Regions from separate parts of the Streptomyces castrisilvae genome, predicted to be linked through region 1. Evidence: riboswitches for the same ligand, from Rfam matches in the RefSeq annotation. Region 1 holds a riboswitch; the other holds the start of a gene.
What was found. Region 1 has a riboswitch for glycine ahead of gcvT (glycine cleavage system aminomethyltransferase GcvT). Riboswitches for the same ligand answer to the same signal wherever they lie in the genome.
Positions count from the first base shown of each region.

Region 2: linked by a shared signal. The riboswitch ahead of gcvP (aminomethyl-transferring glycine dehydrogenase) and the one ahead of gcvT (glycine cleavage system aminomethyltransferase GcvT) in region 1 are both predicted to bind glycine.

Region 1 covers NZ_CP120997.1:5,612,575-5,623,007, forward strand. The annotation lists gene glyA (serine hydroxymethyltransferase) at 1-708, opposite strand, end outside; gene gcvH (glycine cleavage system protein GcvH) at 729-1,106, opposite strand; gene gcvT (glycine cleavage system aminomethyltransferase GcvT) at 1,211-2,326, opposite strand; glycine riboswitch at 2,472-2,565, opposite strand; gene P8A18_RS24545 (AAA family ATPase) at 2,749-3,432, shown strand; gene P8A18_RS24550 (enhanced serine sensitivity protein SseB) at 3,547-4,341, shown strand; gene P8A18_RS24555 (enhanced serine sensitivity protein SseB C-terminal domain-containing protein) at 4,516-5,298, shown strand; gene P8A18_RS24560 (ABC transporter permease) at 5,928-6,926, shown strand; gene P8A18_RS24565 (ABC transporter substrate-binding protein) at 6,999-8,765, shown strand; gene P8A18_RS24570 (ABC transporter permease) at 8,910-9,920, shown strand; gene P8A18_RS24575 (ABC transporter ATP-binding protein) at 9,917-10,433, shown strand, end outside.
Region 2 covers NZ_CP120997.1:909,281-919,713, forward strand. The annotation lists gene P8A18_RS03640 (hypothetical protein) at 1-233, shown strand, start outside; gene P8A18_RS03645 (DUF5999 family protein) at 554-760, shown strand; gene gcvP (aminomethyl-transferring glycine dehydrogenase) at 846-3,731, opposite strand; glycine riboswitch at 3,922-4,018, opposite strand; gene P8A18_RS03655 (PRC-barrel domain-containing protein) at 4,132-4,500, shown strand; gene P8A18_RS03660 (DNA polymerase IV) at 4,425-5,885, opposite strand; gene P8A18_RS03665 (MerR family transcriptional regulator) at 5,978-6,595, opposite strand; gene P8A18_RS03670 (bifunctional nuclease family protein) at 6,764-7,240, opposite strand; gene ftsR (transcriptional regulator FtsR) at 7,294-8,037, opposite strand; gene P8A18_RS03680 (FHA domain-containing protein) at 8,081-8,944, opposite strand; gene P8A18_RS03685 (DUF881 domain-containing protein) at 9,027-9,815, opposite strand; gene P8A18_RS03690 (small basic family protein) at 9,821-10,153, opposite strand; gene P8A18_RS03695 (DUF881 domain-containing protein) at 10,150-10,433, opposite strand, start outside.

The sequences.
Region 1 (10,433 bases):
GCCGCGCGGACCGCCGAGGGTCTTGTGCGTGGTGGTGGTGACGACGTGGGCGTGCGGCACCGGGTTGGGGTGCAGGCCCGCGGCGACCAGACCGGCGAAGTGCGCCATGTCGACCATCAGGTACGCGCCGACCTCGTCCGCGATGCGGCGGAAGGCGGCGAAGTCCAGCTGGCGCGGGTAGGCGGACCAGCCGGCGACGATCAGCCGCGGCTTGGACTCCTTGGCGAGGCGCTCGACCTCGGCCATGTCCACGACACCGGCGTCGTCCACGTGGTACGGGACCACGTTGTAGAGCTTGCCGGAGAAGTTGATCTTCATGCCGTGGGTCAGGTGACCGCCGTGCGCCAGGTTCAGGCCCATGATGGTGTCACCCGGCTTGAGCAGCGCGAACATCGCGGCGGCGTTGGCCTGCGCACCGGAGTGCGGCTGGACGTTCGCGGCCTCGGCGCCGAAGAGCGCCTTGATGCGGTCGATCGCGATCTGCTCGACCACGTCGACGTGCTCGCAGCCGCCGTAGTAGCGGCGGCCGGGGTAGCCCTCGGCGTACTTGTTGGTCAGGACGGAGCCCTGCGCCTCCATGACGGCGACGGGAGCGAAGTTCTCCGAGGCGATCATTTCGAGCGTGGACTGCTGGCGGAGGAGCTCGGCGTCGACGGCGGCGGCGACGTCCGGGTCCAGCTCGTGGAGGGAGGAGTTGAGAAGCGACATCAGGTGGTCCCTTGGGGTCTTTAGTTGCCGGAGAACTCGGTGTACTCGTCGGCGGAGAGCAGGTCCTTCGGCTCCTCCGCGACGCGTACCTTGAACAGCCAGCCGCCTTCGAACGGAGCGGAGTTCACCAGCGACGGGTCGTCCACGACGTCCTGGTTGGAGGCCGTGACCTCACCGGTCACCGGCGAGTACAGGTCGCTGACCGACTTGGTCGACTCCAGCTCGCCGCAGGTCTCGCCCGCGGTCACCGTGTCACCGACCTCGGGGAGCTGGGCGAAGACGACGTCACCGAGCGCGTTGGCCGCGTGCTCCGTGATGCCGACCGTGGCCACGCCGTCCTCGACGGCCGACAGCCACTCGTGCTCCTTGCTGTACCGCAGCTGCTGGGGGTTGCTCATGACCTGAATTCTCCTGTACGCGGGGGAGTGCTGATGAACGTGGTCTTACGGTGTGAGACGGGACTGCGTCACGTCGGGCGGCGCCCGGTGCGCGTCCTACGGTTCTACTTCTGGCGCTTGTAGAACGGGAGCGCCACGACCTCGTACGGCTCGTGGGTGCCCCGGATGTCCACGGCGACACCCGTGGTGCCCGGCGCGGCGTGCGCGGCGTCGACGTACGCCATGGCGATCGGCTTGCCCAGGGTGGGCGACGGGGCGCCCGAGGTGACCTCGCCGACGACCTGGCCGTCCGCGACGACCTGGAATCCGGCGCGCGGCACCCGGCGGCCCTCGGCGACCAGGCCGACGAGCTTGCGGGGCGGGGCGGTCTCGGCGCGCTCGGCGGCGGCCTCCAGCGCCTTGCGGCCGACGAAGTCGCCCTCCTTCTCGAACTTCACGATCCGGCCGAGCCCGGCGTCGAACGGGGTCAGCGAGGTCGTCAGCTCGTGCCCGTACAGCGGCATGCCCGCCTCCAGGCGCAGCGTGTCGCGGCAGGAGAGCCCGCACGGGATCAGACCGCGCGAGGCACCGGCCCCGGTGAGCGCCTTCCACAGCTCCTCGGCCTGGGCGGGGGCGACGAACAGCTCGAAGCCGTCCTCGCCGGTGTAGCCCGTCCGGGCGATCAGCGCGGGCACCCCGGCGACCGTGCCGGGCAGCCCGGCGTAGTACTTCAGGCCGTCCAGGTCCGCGTCGGTCACGGAGGCGAGGATCGCGGCGGACTCGGGGCCCTGGACGGCGAGCAGCGCGTACGCGTCACGGTCGTCGCGCACCTCGGCGTCGAAGCCGGCGGCGCGCTCGGTGATCGTGTCGAGGACGAGCTGCGCGTTGCCGGCGTTGGCGACGACCATGTACTCCTCCTCTTGGAGGCGGTACACGATCAGGTCGTCCAGGATGCCGCCGTCCTCGGCGCAGATCATCGTGTAGCGGGCCCGGCCCACCGAGACGGTGCCGATGTTGCCCACCAGCGCGTGGTTCAGCAGCGCCACGGCCCCGGGACCGGTGACCGTGATCTCGCCCATGTGGGAGAGGTCGAAGAGGCCGGCCCTCGTCCGCACGGCGTTGTGCTCGTCGCGCTCACTGGCGTAGCGCAGCGGCATGTCCCAGCCCGCGAAGTCGGTCATCGTGGCGCCCAGCGAGCGATGCAGGGCATCGAGGGCGGTGAGGCGAGGGGTGGTGCTCATGGACGGGGCTCCCAGGGCATGACGACGAGGACGATCCTCCCCATCTGTCATCGGAACCTGAGAGGTTCGCCGAGAGACCCCACAGGGGTTCGGTTCGGCTTGCACCTTGGGTGGAGCCGCTGGGCGGCCCGCTTTTCAGATCTGCCTCATCCACGCGGTACGGGGCCTGAGAGATTCAAGGGAGGATCTTGCTCCTTCGGCGCCCGGCACGGTGACCGGAACTCTCCCGCGCGGATTCAAGCGGCCTGTATGCAGTTGGCGGGGTCATCATCGCACGCGTCCGGGGTGAACGGGGCGCCGGGACCGATGCCGTTTCCCGATGCCTTCCGGCGGGTCGCGCGGTTGTGTCGCATTACCTTTTCTTTACACTTCCGGGGTAGGTACCGGCCGTGCACGCGTCGGCCGTTCGGCAGGGGGAGGCGATGACGTTGCGGTACGCGACGACCGCAGGGCTCACGGACGACGCGCTGCCCGCGCAGCCGGGCCCGCACGCCCGCCGCGCGGCGGCGTTACGCGCACCCGTCGTCCGGGATCTGCGCGGCCGGGCCGGGCGCGGCCCGCGCGGCCTGCGCTTCGCCGCCGGGGACATCGTGGTGGTCTCCGGACTGCCCGGCAGCGGCAAGTCCACGCTGATCGCCCGCGCCGCCCCGGACCGCGCCGTCGACTCCCAGGACACCCGGGACCGCTGGGCGGCCCGGCTGCCCCGCGCGGTGCCCTACCTCCTCTACCGCCCGCTCGTCCGCCTCGCCCACTACTGGGGCCTGCGCCGGGTGCTGCGCTCGGGGGCCTCCGCCGTGGTGCACGACTGCGGCACCCAGGCCTGGGTCCGCGCCCGGCTCGCCCGCCACGCCCGCCGGCGCGGCCGCGCCCTGCACCTGATCCTGCTCGACGTCACCCCGCGGACCGCCCGCGAGGGGCAGCGCGCGCGGGGACGCGGCGTCTCCGGATACGCCTTCGCCCGGCACCGCAGAGCGGTGGGCCGGCTGCTGCGGGACACCGGGGCCGGTCTGCTGCCGCGCGGCTGCGCCTCCGCCGTGCTGCTGGACCGCGAAGCGGCCCGGCTCCTGACGCGGATCACGTTCGCACCTGCACAGAGCGACGGCTGAGCACGGACCGTCCAAAGGCCGGACAGTAGCCACCCGGCGGGGGGTACGGGGCGGCGCGCCCCGGCACAGGCCCTAACCTCGTGCTGCACGGCATCGGGGTGAGAGAGGGAACCAGTGGACATTCCGGCACAGGCGGGGAGCCAGCCGCAGGGCGGATGGCCGGCCAATGAACTCGAAGAGGTCCTGGGCGCCTCGCTCGGCGTCCCGGAGGCGGGCGGCCGCCTCGTGGAGGTGCTCGGGCGCAGCAGCGTCTGGGTGCCCCTGCCGAGCGGCGGCGGGCCCGAATCCCGCGACCTCGACCTGCCCACGCTGGAGATCGACGGCGCCGCGTACGTCCCCGTGTTCAGCTCCGAGCAGCAGTTCCTCGCCTGCGTCGGCGCGCACATGTCGTTCGCCGTGGCCCCGGCCCGCGACTTCGCCCGCGGTCTGCCCCCGCAGCTCGGCATCGCGGTGAACCCGGGCGGCGCCGTCGGCATGCCACTGCCTCCACCCGCGGTCGCCGAACTCTGCAGGTCCGGACGAACCCCGCTCGACGGCCCGGCCGGCGGCGGCAGGGTCCGGCTGTACGAGCCGGACTGGAAGGAGGAGCCCGTCGACTTCCTGGCCGCGGCGGCCGGCGAGTTCGAGGAGAGCGGCGTCGTGCGCACCGCCCGCCGGGCTCTGGCCAGCATCGAGGGCGGCGACCCCGTCCTCTTCGTCGGCGTCGAGTTCTCCACCTGGGAGGGCGCCGGGCAGAGCGCCCCCATGGACGCGCTGGGCCGGGCGCTGGGCCGCGTCGAGGTGCCCTGGCCGGTCAACCTCGTGCTGCTCGACGTGGCGCAGGACCCGGTCGCCGACTGGATGCTCGAACGGGTGCGGCCCTTCTACACCCGCGCCGGAGCGCCGGAGCCCGGCGCCTTCACGGGATGAGCGAGGGCACGCGGCCCGCGCCGTCAAGCCGGTGACAGTGCGGCCGCATAAGCTGGTTTGATGGCTGAAGGCCGATGTCCGGTGGCCGAAGGCAGGCGACACGGCACCGCGCCGTACCCGAGTGCCCCGGGACGGCAGGCCGAAACAGAGGATCTACGAGGGGCGGGACCCAGGGTGAGTGCGTCAGGCACCGCGGCGGCGGGCCAGTTGGAGCACATGCTGCGCCAAGTCACGCCCGGCCGCTACGACGCGTACGAGGCACTGCTCCAGGCCCTGGCGGCCGGCCGGGTCTGGATGCTCCTCTGGCACGGCCGCCCCGGCGCCCCCGACGCCCAGTACGGCAACATGGAGATCGACGGCCTCGGCTACGCCCCCTGCGTCACCTCCGGCCAGGAGCTGTCCGCCAGCGGCTGGAACCGGGACCACGAGGTCGTCGGCGGCCTCGACATCGCCCGCACCCTCTACCCCGACCACTGGGGCATCTGGCTCAACCCGCACGCGCCCGGCGGCGGCGTCGGCATCCCCTGGCTGGACCTGCGCCGCATCGCCACCGGCCTCGACCGGATGCCCGCGGGGCCGCTGCGGATCAGCGAGCCCGCCGTCGAGATCCCGCAGTTCTACGCCCAGCTCGCGCAGAACGCCCACCACACCCCCGCGATCCGCTCGCTGCGCCGCGCCTGGGTGCAGCCCGCGCTCGGCGTCCCGTACCTCGCCATCGGCCTCGACCTGTACGACACGAGCCGGCCGTCCGTCGACGCGGTGCGCGCGATGATGCGGCAGTCGGTCGGCGCCGTCCCGGACGGGCTGCCCGTCTCCACGGTCGCCATGTCCGACGAGTACGACCCGGTCACGATGTGGCTGCGCGCCAACGCCCGGCCGTTCTACGACCGCGAGTCGCACGCCGCGCCCGGCTACGGATACCCCCAGGCCCCGGGCCCGGCCCCGCACGCCTACTGAGCGGACCCTCCGCCCCGTCACCACCCCCGCCCCCGCCCCGCCATGAGCGGACAAAGGCGGCCGCGACCGGACAAGTCACGTCCGGGCCCGCCCAAATAGCCACCCCATCACGCCTGTTGGGCGTCATGTCCGTTCTGGTGGATTAGCGGCCGAGTGGTCCGCTCACTCGGCAGGACTGTCCGGATAACGGAAGCCCGCTGACCGCATCACGGTTGAGCAAACATTCCCCGTCAGGTCTGGCGGGTGATCACGACGGCATTGAAGACTCCCCGCTAGGGCCTGCCCGGCGGATCCTCGCGGGCCCACGACGCCTGGCACGCACTCTCGCCGCACGCCCGAATCACCCAAGTACGTCCAGTACGAGGGCGATCCGGGCGCACGCCGAGAGCACGCACCAGACGCCGCGGGCTGATCCACGAGGATCCGCCGGACAGGCCCTAGTGAGGATCGTCGGTCTTTTGTGCAGGGTTGCCCCTGCGGACATCTCGCGGACGCATCAACGCGTTTACTACGACGCGTTCACCACACCGAACACTTCAGCCGCATCGAGCGCCGCGGCTGACACGCGCCAGGCCGTCACCGCGGCGAGTAGGGGCCGGCCACCGCCGGCGGGAGGGGTCAGAGGCACTGTGACCGCACCGATCGAGACCACCGGACCGGCTGCCGAGGCGCAGCCGGAGGCAGTACTCACGGGAGTCAAGCAGAGCCAGATCGAGGGCCGTTCGCTCGGACAGATCGCCTGGTCGCGCTTCAAGCGCGACAAGGTGGCGGTGGCCGGCGGCATCGTTGTCATCCTGCTGGTCCTGCTCGCCGTGCTCTCCAAGCCGATCCAGGCCCTCTTCGGTCTGGACCCCAACGAGTTCCACCAGGAACTCATCGACCCCGCGCTGCTCGCGCCCAAGGGCGACTGGGGCGGCATCAGCTGGAGCCACCCGCTGGGCGTCGAGCCGCAGTACGGGCGGGACATCATGACCCGCGTCATCGAGGGCTCCTGGGTCTCCCTGGTCGTCGCCGTCGGCGCGACCCTGCTCTCCGTCGTGATCGGCGTCTTCTTCGGCGTCGTCTCCGGCTTCTACGGCGGCTGGGTGGACACCCTCATCAGCCGCATGATGGACACCTTCCTCGCCTTCCCGCTGCTGCTCTTCGCGATCTCCATCTCGGCGGCGCTGCAGGACGGGGCGTTCGGCCTGGAGGGGCTGCCGCTGCGCATCGCGGTCCTCATCTTCGTGATCGGGTTCTTCAGCTGGCCGTACATGGGCCGCATCGTCCGCGCCCAGACCATGAGTCTGCGCAATCGCGAATTCGTGGAAGCGGCGCGGTCGTTGGGCGCCCGCGGGCCCTTCATCCTCTTCCGGGAGCTGCTGCCGAACCTGGTGGCGCCCATCCTCGTGTACTCCACGCTGCTCATCCCCTCGAACATCCTCTTCGAGGCGGGGCTCAGCTATCTCGGTGTCGGTATCGCGCCGCCGCAGGCCTCCTGGGGCGGGATGCTCACCAACGCGATCGACTTCTACCGGAACGACCCGATGTACATGATCGTGCCGGGCGTGGCCATCTTCGTCACGGTCCTGGCGTTCAACCTGCTGGGAGACGGGCTGCGTGATGCCCTCGACCCCCGTAGCAAGTAGGAGAGTCCGGGCGCTCGCCACCACGGCGGGCGACAAGTCACGGCAACCATCGATTGAGGGGAATGTCCTCAGGTGAAGACCAGAAAAACGACAGCGGTGGTCGCCACAGCTGTGGTCCTGATGCTGGGAGCGTCCGCGTGCAACGGCTCCAAGGACGACAACGGCGGCGGCAAGGGCGGCAACGGCGGCTCGGGTGCCACTGACGCCGCGCTGACGTCGATCGTCAACCCGTCGGACAAGGCGGGTGGCACCGTCAAGATCGAGATGTCGGACGAGCCCGACTCCCTCGACCCGGGCAACACGTACTACGGCTGGGTGCAGAACATCTCCCGCCTGTACGGCCGGACCCTGACGGCGTTCAAGCCGGCTGCCGGCAAGGACGGCCTGGAGATCGTCCCGGACCTCGCGGAGGGCCTCGGCAAGCCGAGCGCCGACGCGAAGACGTGGACGTACACGCTGAAGAAGGGGCTCAAGTTCGAGGACGGGACCCCGATCACCTCGAAGGACGTCAAGTACGCCGTCGAGCGCTCCAACTTCGCGCCGGAGGCCCTGTCCAACGGCCCGACGTACTTCAAGGCCCACCTCGCGGGCGGCGACAAGTACAAGGGTCCGTACAAGGACAAGAACCCGGACGGCATCGCCTCCATCGAGACGCCGGACGACTCCACGATCGTCTTCAAGCTGAAGGACGCCTTCGCGGACTTCGACTACCTGGCGACCTACTCGCAGACGGCCCCCGTGCCGGCCGCGAAGGACAAGGGCGCCGACTACGTCAAGCACATCGTCTCCTCGGGCCCGTACAAGTTCGAGTCGTACGACGCCGGCCGCGGCGCGACCCTCGTGCGCAACCCGAACTGGGACAAGAAGACCGACCCGATCCGCCCGGCCCTGCCGGACAAGGTCACGCTCCGCTTCAAGGTCAAGCAGGAGACGGTCGACAGCAACCTCATCGCCGACAACATCACCGTCGACGGTGCCGGCACCGGTGTCGCCCCGGCGACCCAGCCGGACGTGCTGACCAAGCCGAACCTGAAGAAGCAGACCGACAACTCGTACGCGGGCGCCACCTCGTACCTCGGTCTGAACGTCAACGTGAAGCCGTTCGACAACGTCCACTGCCGCAAGGCCGTGCAGTGGGGCATCGACAAGGCGTCGGTCCAGGCCGCGCAGGGCGGCGACCCCAAGGGTGACGTCGCCACCACGCTGCTGCCGCCGACCGTCAACGGCTACACCAAGTTCGACCTGTACGAGTCCGCCGGCCACAAGGGCGACGAGGCGAAGGCCAAGGACGAGCTGAAGCAGTGCGGCCACCCGAACGGCTTCGACACCAAGATCTCGGCCCGCTCCGACCGCCCCGCCGAGATGGCCATGGTCACCGCGGTGCAGGCCTCGCTCAAGAAGATCGGCATCAACGCCGACATCAAGAGCTTCCCGGCCGGCAAGTACTTCCAGAACTTCGCGGGCAACCCCAGCTACGTGCACTCCAACAAGCTCGGCATGATCATGATGGCCTGGGGCGCGGACTGGCCGACCGGCTTCGGCTTCCTGGACCAGATCATCAACGGCTCGGCCATCAAGCCGTCCGGTGGTAACAACATCGCCGAACTGAACGACCCGAAGATCAACAAGATGCTCGACGAGGGCATCGCCAACACCGACGCCGCCGCCCGTGAGAAGACGTGGGGCGAGATCGACAAGGCGGTCGCCGAAGGCGGCACCATGGTGCCGCTGATCTACCGCAAGAACCTGCTGCTGCGCCCGGTCTCCGCGACGAACGTCACGGTCACCCAGGCCTACCTCGGCATGTACGACTACGTGCTGATGGGCTCCGCCAAGTAGGAACGGTCCCGCTCCCCGGGCCGTGCGCACGCACGGCCCGGGGAATGGCCCCGACCCCCCAGATTTGTCCCGAAAGGCAGGTGAAGGCACGGTGTCCGACCTCCGGGGTCACCCCCGGCGAGCGGAGACCGGCGCCGGATAGCTGTGGCTGCGTACATCATCCGACGCGTCTTCGGCGCGGTGCTGCTGCTGCTGATCGTCAGCGCAGTCACCTTCGCGATCTTCTTCCTCGTCCCCCGGATCGCCGGGCAGACGATGGATCAACTGGCAGCCCAGTACGTGGGCAAGGACGCCAACCCGCTGTCCATCCAAGCGGTCAAGGAGAACCTCGGCCTGGACCAGCCGCTGTACCTCCAGTACTGGCACTTCCTCAAGCAGATCTTCGTCGGCGCCGACTTCACCTTCGGTCCCGAGGTCTCGCACTGCGGCGTGCCGTGCTTCGGCTACTCCTTCAAGAACCACATCGAGGTCTGGCCCGAGCTGACCGCGCGTATCCCGGTCACCTTCTCGCTGGCCGTCGGCGCGGCCGTGATCTGGCTGCTCAGCGGGGTGGCGATCGGTGTCGTCTCCGCGCTCAAGCGGGGTTCGCTCCTGGACCGCTTCTTCATGGGCGTCGCGCTCGCCGGTGTCTCCCTGCCGATCTTCTTCACCGGAATGCTGGCCCTGGGTGTGTTCACCGTGCAGTGGCCCGTCTGGGAGGGCATCAACTACGTCCCCTTCACGGACAGCCCGCTGGACTGGGCCTGGAACCTGATCGTCCCGTGGTGCTCGCTGGCCTTCCTCTACTCCGCGCTCTACGCCCGCATCACCAGAGCCGGGATGCTGGAGACGATGGGGGAGGACTACATCCGTACGGCCCGCGCCAAGGGCCTCAGGGAGAGCCGGGTCATCGGCAAGCACGGTCTGCGGGCCGCGCTCACTCCGATCGTGACCATCTTCGGCATGGACTTCGGCCTGCTGATCGGTGGCGCCGTCATCACCGAGACCGTGTTCTCCTTCCCCGGGATGGGCCAGTACGCCATCAAGAGCGTGCAGGAGAACGACCTCCCGATCGTCATGGGCGTGACGCTCGTCGCCGCCTTCTTCATCGTCATCTGCAATCTGCTGGTGGATCTGGTGTACGCCGCCATCGACCCCAGGGTGAGGCTCTCGTGACCGAGCTTTCCAAGACCGCGACGCCGGACGGGCAGCCGCCCGCACCGGGCGCCGGCGACGACGAGGCCTTCCTCTCCGTACGGGATCTGCGTATCCACTTCCAGACCGACGACGGCCTGGTCAAGTCGGTCGACGGCGTCAGCTTCGACGTGAAGCCGGGCCGGACCCTGGGCATCGTCGGCGAGTCCGGCTCTGGCAAGTCCGTCACCTCGCTCGGCATCCTCGGCCTGCACCGCACCGCCCCCAACGCCCGCATCTCCGGCGAGGTCCTGCTGGACGGCGAGGAGCTGCTCGGTGCCTCCGACGACCGGGTGCGCGAGCTGCGCGGCCGCAAGATGGCCATGATCTTCCAGGACCCGCTGTCCGCGATGCACCCGTACTTCACGGTCGGCGCGCAGATCGTGGAGGCGTACCGGGTCCACAACAAGGTCAGCAGGAAGACCGCCCGCACCCGGGCCGTCGAGATGCTGGACCGGGTCGGCATCCCCGAGCCGCACAAGCGGGCCGACGCCT
Region 2 (10,433 bases), 4.7 Mb from region 1:
GGCTGCTGTCCATCCCCGACCTCTACATGCTGGCCCTGTGGCTGCACGACGACCCCGAGGCCGACGCGTCCTGCGGCTCGCCCGGCCCGGCCGATCTGCTGGTGCCGCTGGCCCCCGCCCCGCCGGGCATCGCGGCGCACCGCCCGCACCGGGCCGCCGACCTGCTGCCCGTGATCACCACCCGCGTCACGCCGGGCACGGGCCCCCTCCTGGGCTCCCCGGCCCCCGCCTGAAGCCGGCGGCCCCGTCCGCGCGCTGTGCCCCGTCTCCCCTCCCGGGCGGCGGGGCACAGCGCGCGGTGCGCCCGCGCCGCCCCGGCCCATCCGGACTAGTCCCATCCGGCCACCCCGAACCACCCGAAGGGACAGTGCAGTTGAGTTGAACCGTCCGGCCGGGTGATGCGTCATGGGAGGAGTGCTAGCGCTACGGCGAAATCCCTGCGGATTGACGGCCGTAGGGCAACACTGGGACCGGACCGATCGAAACGGGGGCGGCCATGCAGACCTCGCCACACCGCGGGACACTCAACTCGACGCAGCGAAAGAACCCACCCATGTGCCAGCATCAGCCACCCTGCCCGACAGCCGACTCACCCGACCGGGAAGCCGCCCGCCAGGTGGCACACCACCCGGAACAGGGCTGGAGCCTGCTGTGCAACGGCGTCCTGCTCTTCGAGGACACCGGTGAGCTGCTTCCGGACGGGCAGATCATCGCCCCGCACAGGCCTCTGGCGGCAAGCCGGGTGATGAAGGCGGCCTGAGAGCCGCCCGGAACGGAAGGGGGCCGGCCCGGAGGAATCTCCGCACCGGCCCCGACGCATGTCCGCGTCACTTCCCGCTCATGCCTCAGTTGTCGTACTCGTCCAGCGGCGGGCACGAGCAGACGAGGTTACGGTCTCCGAACGCACCGTCGATCCGGCGTACCGGCGGCCAGTACTTGTCGGCGGCCGAGACCCCGGCCGGGAAGACCGCCACCTCGCGGCTGTAGCCGTGCTCCCACTCCCCGCCCAGCGCCGCCGCGGTGTGCGGAGCGTTGGTGAGCGGGTTGTCCTGCGCGCTCCACTCCCCCGAAGCCACCTTCTCGATCTCGGCACGGATGGCGATCATCGTGTCGCAGAAGCGGTCCAGCTCCGCGAGGTCCTCGCTCTCGGTCGGCTCGATCATCAGCGTCCCGGCGACCGGGAACGACATGGTCGGCGAGTGGAAGCCGTAGTCGATGAGCCGCTTGGCGACGTCGTCGATGCTGACGCCGGTCGCCTTGGAGATCGGCCGCAGGTCCACGATGCACTCGTGGGCGACCAGTCCGGCCGGGCCGTTGTACAGGATCGGGTAGTGCGGTTCGAGGCGCTTGGCGATGTAGTTGGCGGCCAGCACGGCGACCTGCGTCGCCCGCTTCAGCCCCTCGCCGCCCATCAGGCGCACATAGGCCCAGGAGATCGGCAGGATGCCCGCCGAGCCCCAGGGAGCCGCCGAGATCGGTCCGACACCCGTCTTCGGGCCGGCCGCGGGCTGCAGCGGGTGGTTGGGCAGGTACGGCGCCAGATGCGCGCGCACCCCGACGGGGCCGACGCCGGGGCCGCCGCCGCCGTGCGGGATGCAGAAGGTCTTGTGCAGGTTCAGGTGCGAGACGTCGCCGCCGAACCGGCCGGGCTTGGCGAGGCCGACCAGCGCGTTGAGGTTGGCGCCGTCGACGTAGACCTGGCCGCCCGCGTCGTGCACCTCGGCGCAGATGTCGGCGACGTGCTCCTCGAAGACACCGTGTGTCGACGGGTAGGTGATCATGAGCACGGCCAGCTCGTCGCGGTGCTGGGCGATCTTGGCACGCAGGTCGTCGATGTCGACCTCGCCGTCGTCGGCGGTCTTCACGACGACGACCTTCATACCGGCCATCACGGCGCTCGCGGCGTTGGTGCCGTGCGCCGAGGACGGAATCAGACACACGGTCCGCTTCTCGTCGCCGTTGGCGCGGTGGTACGCGCGGACGGCCAGCAGCCCCGCGAACTCGCCCTGCGAGCCGGCGTTCGGCTGGATCGAGACCGCGTCGTAGCCGGTGACCTCCGCCAGCCGCTCCTCCAGCTCACGGATGAGCGTCAGGAAGCCCTGAGCCTGCTCGGCCGGTGCGAACGGGTGCAGCGCGCCGAACTCCGGCCAGGTGATCGACTCCATCTCGGCCGTCGCGTTCAGCTTCATGGTGCAGGAGCCGAGCGGGATCATGCCGCGGTCGAGCGCGTAGTCACGATCGGCGAGCTTGCGCAGGTACCGCAGCATCGCGGTCTCGGACCGGTGCTGGTGGAAGACCGGGTGGGTCAGGATCTCGTCGGTGCGCAGCAGCGCCCCGGGCAGCGCGTCCTCGGTGGCGGCGTCCAGCGCCTCGACGTCCCCATCGGCACCGAAGGCCGCCCAGACCGCGGCGACCTGGGTACGGGTCGTGGTCTCGTCGCAGGCGAGGGAGACGGTGTCGGCGTCGACGAGGCGCAGGTTCACGCCGCGCTCACGGGCGTCGGAGACGACGCCGGCCGCCTTGCCGGGCACACGGACGGTGAGCGTGTCGAAGTACGCCCCGGTGACCACGTCCACCCCGGACGTACGCAGGCCCTCGGCGAGGATCGCGGCGTAGCGGTGGGTGCGCCGGGCGATCGTCCGCAGCCCCTCGGGGCCGTGGTAGACGGCGTACATGCCGGCCATCACGGCGAGCAGCACCTGTGCGGTGCAGATGTTGCTGGTGGCCTTCTCGCGACGGATGTGCTGCTCGCGGGTCTGGAGGGCCAGTCGGTACGCCTTGTTGCCGTCGGCGTCCACGGAGACGCCGACGAGGCGCCCCGGGAGGCTGCGCGCGAACTTGTCGCGGACCGCCATGAAGCCGGCGTGCGGCCCGCCGAAGCCCATCGGCACGCCGAAGCGCTGCGTGGTGCCGACGGCGAGGTCCGCGCCCAGGTCGCCGGGCGAGGTGAGCAGGGTGAGGGCCAGCAGATCGGCGGCCACGGTGACGATCGCGCCGAGCTCGTGCGCCCGGTCGATCACGGGCTTGATGTCCCGGACCGCCCCGGAGGCGCCGGGGTACTGGAGCAGCACGCCGAAGACACCGCGCTCGGCGATCTCGGCCGGGATGCCGTCGGCGAGGTCGGCGACGACGACCTCGACACCGGTGGGCTCGGCCCTGGTCTCGATGACGGCGACGGTCTGCGGCAGGGTGTCGGCGTCGACCAGGAAGACGCCGTTCTTGACCTTGCCGACGCGCCGGGCCAGCGCCATGGCCTCGGCGGCGGCCGTTCCCTCGTCGAGCAGGGAGGCGCCGGAGGTGGGCAGTCCGGTGAGCTCGGCGACCATCGTCTGGAAGTTCAGGAGGGCTTCGAGGCGGCCCTGGGAGATCTCGGGCTGGTACGGCGTGTAGGCCGTGTACCAGGCGGGATTCTCCATGACGTTGCGCAGGATCACCGGCGGGGTGAAGGTGCCGTAGTAGCCGAGCCCGATCATCGGGGCGAGGACCTCGTTGCGGTCGGCGAGCCCGCGCAGCTCGGCGAGCACCTCGGCCTCGGTACGGGCGCCCGGCAGCCGCAGCGCCTCGGCGCTCTTGATCACGTCGGGCACGGCGGCCGCGGTCAGCTCGTCGAGCGAGCCGTAACCGACCTGGGCGAGCATCTTCGCCTGCGCCTCGGCGTCGGGGCCGATATGGCGCTGCTCGAACGGAATGCCCTGCTCCAGCTGGGCGAGCGGGGTGCGACGGGGGGTCATGGTGGAGGCCTCCTGGTCTGTCACGACCTGCGAGGGGCACCACGGCGCGGGGTGCCCGAACGGCCTCCCCCTCTGTCATCTCAACCTGAGAGCTTCACCGGCACCATGGGCGCCGGCTTTCACCGTCGGTGAGGGAGAGGCCCCACCCGGCCCTCGGCCGCGCGCAACCCGCCCTGCTTTCCAGAGTGACCTCGTCCGTGCGGTACGGGGGCCTGAGAGATTCCGGGGAGGATTTGCTCCTTCGGCGCCTCCGGATCGACTCCGGAGGACTCTCCCGCACGGGGTCAGCAGCCATAACCACCCTACCAGCGGGGTACACGACGAGAATTCTCAAGTGGCCAACACCACGGAACTGCATTTCTGTAGTCCCTGTGGACAGCCGCAACCAGTGGGAGGGACCGTGCAGACCGACATCGACCCGCGCAGTCTGATCGGCCGCAAGGCCTTCGACCGCAACGGCACCAAGATCGGGACCGTGGACGAGGTGTACCTCGACGACGCGACCGGAGTGCCCGAGTGGGCAGCCGTACGCACCGGTCTGTTCAGCCGGGACGCGTTCGTCCCGCTGGAGCCCAGCGAATGCGTCGGGGACACCCTGCGGGTCCCCTTCGAACGTTCGCTGATCAAGGACGCACCCGACTTCGGGGTGGGCCGGCACCTCTCCCCCGAGCAGGAACTCCAGCTCTACCGGCACTACGGTCTGGACTCCGCCCCGGGCGCCCCGCCCCCGGACCGCGACTTCGGCAGGCTGGCCGGCCAGGAGGAGTAGTCCGGCGGCTCCCGCACCAGCGGCAGCGGCTCGGCCGGCCGCAGCGCGGGATCGTCGATCCGGAACGTACGCACCCGGCCGGGCTCCGATCCCGGTTCCTCGAACCGCACGGTCACCCGGCCGACCCCGCTCCCCTGCACCCAGCCGTGCCCATGGGTGTCGTGCCGTACGTCGTGTCCGGCCGGCCAGCGCCGCGCGGCGAGCTGCTCGGCGCTCTCCGGTCCCGGCTCGGCGTCCGCCCGCCCCTGACCCTCCTCTGTGGCCTGAGCCCCCTCCTCCGCCCCGTCCGCGAGGCCGGCCTCGGCCCGCTCGCCCGCGGCCTGGGCGAACAGGTCCTCCTGGGTGAAGTCGGCGAGCCCGGTGACACCGACGCCGAGCAGCCGTACGCCCCCTGTGGTGTCCACGGCCTCCAGAAGCCGTGCGGCGGCCTCCCGCACCACGGCGGGGTCGTCGGTGGGCCCGCGCAGCGTCTCCGAGCGGGTCAGGGTGGAGAAGTCGTACCTGCGCACCTTCAGCACCACCGTGCGCCCCGACCGCTCGGCGGCCCTCAGCCGCTGGACGCACCGGCCGGCCAGCCGCTCGACCTCGGTGCGCACCCGGACCCGGTCGTGCAGATCGATGTCGAAGGTGTCCTCGACCGACACCGATTTCGCGTCGCGCTCGGACACCACCGGCCGGTCGTCGTAACCGAACGCCATCCGGTGCAGGGAGCCGCCGTGCGCCTTGCCCAGCAGCCGTACGAGCTCCGCCTCGCCCGCCTCGGCCAGATCGTTCACCGTGGTCATGCCGGCGCGGCGCAGATGGTCCGCAGTGGCGGGCCCGACGCCCGGCAGCGTACGCACCGGCATGGGCGCGAGCAGTTCCCGCTCGGTGCCGGGCTCGATCACCCGTATCCCGTCGGGCTTCGCCTCCTCGGAGGCGATCTTGGCGAGCATCTTGGAGCCTGCCAGCCCCACGGAACCGCTCAGTCCGGTGACGGCCTCGATCGCCTCGCGCAGCTGCCGCCCGATCTCCAGAGCCGAGGCGGTGTCGTCGGCCGTACCGCCCGCTTCCAGGTCCACGAAGGCCTCGTCCAGGCTGAGCGGCTCCACCAGCGGTGAGAGCCGGCCCAGCAGCTCCATGACCTGGTCGCTCACGGACCGGTACAACGCGAAGCGCGGCACCAGATAGGCGGCGTTCGGCGCGAGCCGTCTGGCCTGCGCCATCGGCATGGCCGAGTGCACCCCGAACCGCCGTGCCTCGTACGAGGCGGTCGCGACGACCCCGCGGGGGCCGAGCCCGCCCACCACGACCGGCTTGCCGCGCAGGCTCGGCTTCGCCGCCTGCTCCGCCGAGGCGTAGAAGGCATCCATGTCCAGGTGCAGGATGGTCGGCGCGGCTCTCACACCAGCCGATGCTGCCCTACGGCACTGACAATCGCCGCGCCACCACGGCCCGCCGGCCCGCGATTACCTCCCCGGGCCGGGCGCTCAGCGCCTCAGACGGCCCGGTTCCGGCGCCGCGCGAGCTCGTCGGTGGGGTTGTGCCCGATGAGGGTCTCCCCGGTGTCCACACGCTCCCCGTGCAGCTGCGACAGCGCGGCGTCCACGTCCCGCCACACCACCCCGACCGCGATGCCGAAGACGCCCTGGCCCCCCTGGAGCAGGTCCACGACCTCGGCGGGCGAGGAGCACTCGTAGACCGTCGCCCCGTCGCTCATCAGCGTCATGCGCTCCAGATCCTGGAAACCGCGGGCCCGCAGGTGCTGGACCGTGGTGCGGATGTTCTGGAGTGCCACACCGGTGTCCAGGAAGCGCTTCACGATCTTCAGCAGGACGACGTCCCGGAAGCTGTAGAGCCGCTGTGTGCCCGATCCGTACGCCGGGCGGACGCTCGGCTCGACCAGGCCGGTACGGGCCCAGTAGTCGAGCTGCCGATAAGTGATCCCCGCCGCCGCGCACGCCGTCGGCCCGCGATAGCCGATGTCGTCGGCCGATGCCACGCCGCCCCCTGCCACCGCAGCCGGCACTGCCGACTGCCTCATGGTGCGGTCGGCTGTACTCCCCTGCTGCGGATACGGCGCACCCGCCGCCGTACCGTCGCCGCTGCTTCTCACGCCGACCTCCCTCCTTGACCTGCCCACTCGAAGGTAGGCAGTCACCCGGGGTGCGTCAACGATCGCCACACTCGGCACGCCGAGTGATAATCACCCTGAGGGTGGTTTCGCGTGACCCTCGGCGGGGAAAGGCTCTCCGGATGTACCGGCGGGCGGCCCCCGGGGACGTCACTGGCTGTTGTTCGTGCCGAAGTCCTCCGGAGAGATCTGGTCGAGGAACTCGCGGAACTTCTCCACCTCGTCCTCCTGCTCGTCGGGGATCGCGATCCCCGCGTCGTCGAGCACCCCGTCACTGCCGTAGATCGGCGTGCCGGTGCGCAGGGCGAGCGCTATGGCGTCCGAGGGACGCGCGCTCACCTCGACGCCGCTGGCGAAGACCAGCTCCGCGTAGAAAACCCCTTCGCGCAGGTCCGTGATGCGGACCTCGGTGAGCTCCTGGCCCACGGCCTCAAGCACATCCTTGAAGAGATCATGGGTCAGCGGCCTGGCCGGAGCCATGCCCTGCTGAGCGAAGGCGATCGCGGTCGCCTCACCAGGACCGATCCAAATGGGGAGGTACCGGTCGCCTCCCACTTCACGCAGGAGCACGATCGGTTGGTTGGAGGGCATTTCCACCCGGACACCCACAACGTCGAGCTCGTTCACACAGCAACCCTAGGACGTGCCCGGCAGGTTTGGGTAGTCGGGCTCGGCCGGCATCAGTTGAACCGCACCTGCAGAGCACTCTGGACGAGCGCGGAATGCAGCCGTACGGAGAGCTCCGCCAGCTCCTTGGTGGTGGCCTCGGCATGCGCTCTGGTCTGCGGATTCCGGTGCCGGCGCAGCGGCGCGACGACCTGCTCGATGAGTCCCGCCTCCCGGTCGGCGGCCGCCCGCATGGGCCTCAGGTGACGAGGTTCCAGACCGAATCGCCCCAGATCCGCCACAAGCCTGGCGACGGTCACCATCTCTGCCTCGTAGCCGCCATCCGGCGTCGGTGCGACAAGGCCGTAGGACTCCCAGGCGTCGAGATCGCTCTCGGTGACCTCGGCGGCGACGAGCAGCTCGTCGCGGCCGATGCGAGCGGCCGTGGCCCGCCCCGGGCCGCCCGTCCAGTCGCCGTCCGCCGCGTCCTGCCGCTCCCCGTCCGGGGACGGCAGGACCACCCGTTCGCCCCGGGCGAGGGCGTCCAGATGCTCGCGGATGACCTTGAGCGGGAGGTAGTGGTCCCGCTGCATCCGCAGCACCTGGGCGAGCCGCCCGACATCGGCGGGGCTGAACTTCCGGTAGCCCGAAGGGGTCCGCTGCGGCTCGACGAGCCCCTCGGCCTCCAGGAAGCGGATCTTGGAGATGGTGACCTCGGGAAACTCCTCCCGCAGGTGCAGGAGCACCGTGCCGATGCTCATCGGCCGGTCGTCGGCGGCGGTGCCGTTGCCGGCACCGCCACTCGGTGTTCTCAGCATGGACCTTCCTGAGGGGTCCCCCCGGACGGGGTCCGGGGGCGGGTCAGATGCCGCGCTGGCTCGCGTAGAAGACCAGCCGGTACTTGCCGATCTGCACCTCGTCGCCGTTGGACAGGGCGACGGAGTCGATCCGCTCGCGGTTGACGTAGGTGCCGTTGAGGCTGCCGACATCCCCGACCGTGAAGCTGCCGTCGGCATTGCGGCGGAACTCCACATGGCGGCGCGAGACCGTCACATCGTCGAGGAAGATGTCGCTCTGCGGGTGCCGGCCGGCCGTCGTCAGGTCACCGTCCAGCAGGAAACGGCTGCCGGAATTCGGGCCGCGCCGCACCACCAGGAGCGCCGAACCGAGCGGCAGGGCGTCGACGGCCGCCTGTGCCTCGGGCGAGAGCGACGGTACGGCGGTCTGGCCGGTCGCCTCCGCCTCGTAGGCCTCCAGCCCCGAGATGGAGATGGTCGACGTCGTCTCCGAGGCACGCTCGGGGACCCCGCCCCTCAGCGGCGCACCGCAGTTGGAGCAGAAACGGCTGGCCTCGGCGTTGCGGTGCCCGCACCTCGTACAGACCGGCATGGACGAAGCCTCCTGGCTCGGGGCTCCGAAACCTATGCGGCCGGGACCGGCAGGGTCAACGGACGACGCGCCGGAACCGCCCGGGTGGTCACCCCCCTGGCCCGCCACCTGGTCGCGGAAGAGCGGGCGCTCAGCACCCTGCTCGTCGGGCTGACCATGGCGCGGCGCGCGATGCCGTGCGGCCTCGTCGCGTGCGCTCTTGCCGAACAACTTCCCAAACAACTTCACGGGCGATTCCCCTTGACCGAAACAGACCCGCCCGTGGGGCAGGACGAACCCTGAATGAACACACCTGCCGACCCGGACATCTTCACAACGTCCGTATCCACTCGACAGTTTCCACCACGCGCCACGATTACGATGCGGCGACCCCCCGCAACCTTCCGCTCGTGTCCCCCGGCGCCGGGGCTCCCGGGGCTCACTGGCCCGACGACCGAGCGTAGTCAGGCCGCTCCGCCGGTCGCAAGGCGTCCACGACAATGTCGTCGGCCCGCGCCACATGCACGGTGGCCTGCTCCTTCTCCAGCGTCTGCACCACACCTCCGGGGATGTTGAGCGCCGGTTCCAGATCCTGCGGCTTGCCGATGACCTTGAAGACGTACGGGGCGGAGATCTTACGGCCGTCGACCTTGACGGCACCTCCGTCGCCGGAGAAGTACGTATTGGCCACGACGCGTACGCCGTTGACCTCGACCGCCTCGGCACCGGCCGCCCTCAGCTCCTGAAGGGCGTCGAGGAGCATGTCCGGCCGCACGGCTCCACCGGGGTCGTTGACCGTCACGGTGATACCCGGGCCGTGCGCGGCCACGGTACCCGCGAGCACGCCGAGTTGCCGCTCCTTCTCGACCGTCTGCTTCCGGGCCTCCTCGGCCTGGTCCGAGCTGTTCTCCAGTTCGGTGCGCTGGTCGTCCAGGCGCTGCTTCTCGTCCTCCAGCCGCTGCGTGCGCTCGTCCACCTCGTCCAGGATGCGTACCAGGTCCTCCTGGCGGGCACCACGCAGGGCGCTGTTGTCGCTGTTGGACCGCACTTGGATGGCGAGCCCGAGGCCGAGGACGAACAGCAGCAGGGCGACGACGAGTTGGGCGCGGGTGACCCGGGGCGGCCAGATGCCGGCCACCAGCCGCTGGCGCCCGGTGAGCTCCCGGGAGGAGTTCGCCTGCTGCTCGCCGGGCTGCTCGCCGCCGTCGTTGAGGGCGTCGTTGCTCATCGGCATCAGGCCCGGAAGACGTGCCGGCGGATGGCCGCGGCGTTGGAGAAGATCCGGATGCCGAGCACGACCACCACACCTGTGGAGAGCTGCGCCCCGACACCCAGTTTGTCGCCCAGGAAGACGATGAGGGCCGCCACGACGACGTTGGAGAGGAACGAGACCACGAAGACCTTGTCGACGAAGATGCCGTCGAGCATGGCCCGCAGACCGCCGAAGACCGCGTCGAGTGCGGCGACGACGGCGATCGGGAGATAGGGCTCGACGACCGCCGGCACTTCGGGCCGGACCAACAGTCCGACCACGACTCCCACGACGAGGCCCAGTACGGCGATCACGATGTGCCCTTCCCTGTGTCTGCAGCCTTGTATGGCTCTGCTGTCCGTACGATCAGGCTCGGGGCGGCCGGAAGGTCCACCTTCTCCTGGACGGAGATGCTGGTCCTGATGTCGAAGGTGTCCTTCAGCGACTGCAGGTACTGGCCGTCGGCGCTGTCCCGGAAGGCCGCGCCCAGCTTCTTGCCGTCCCCCACCGCGAGCACCGTGTACGGGGGCACGAGCGGTCTGTTGTCGACCAGTATGGCGTCGCCCGCGGCCCGGATCGCCGACAGGGCCGTCA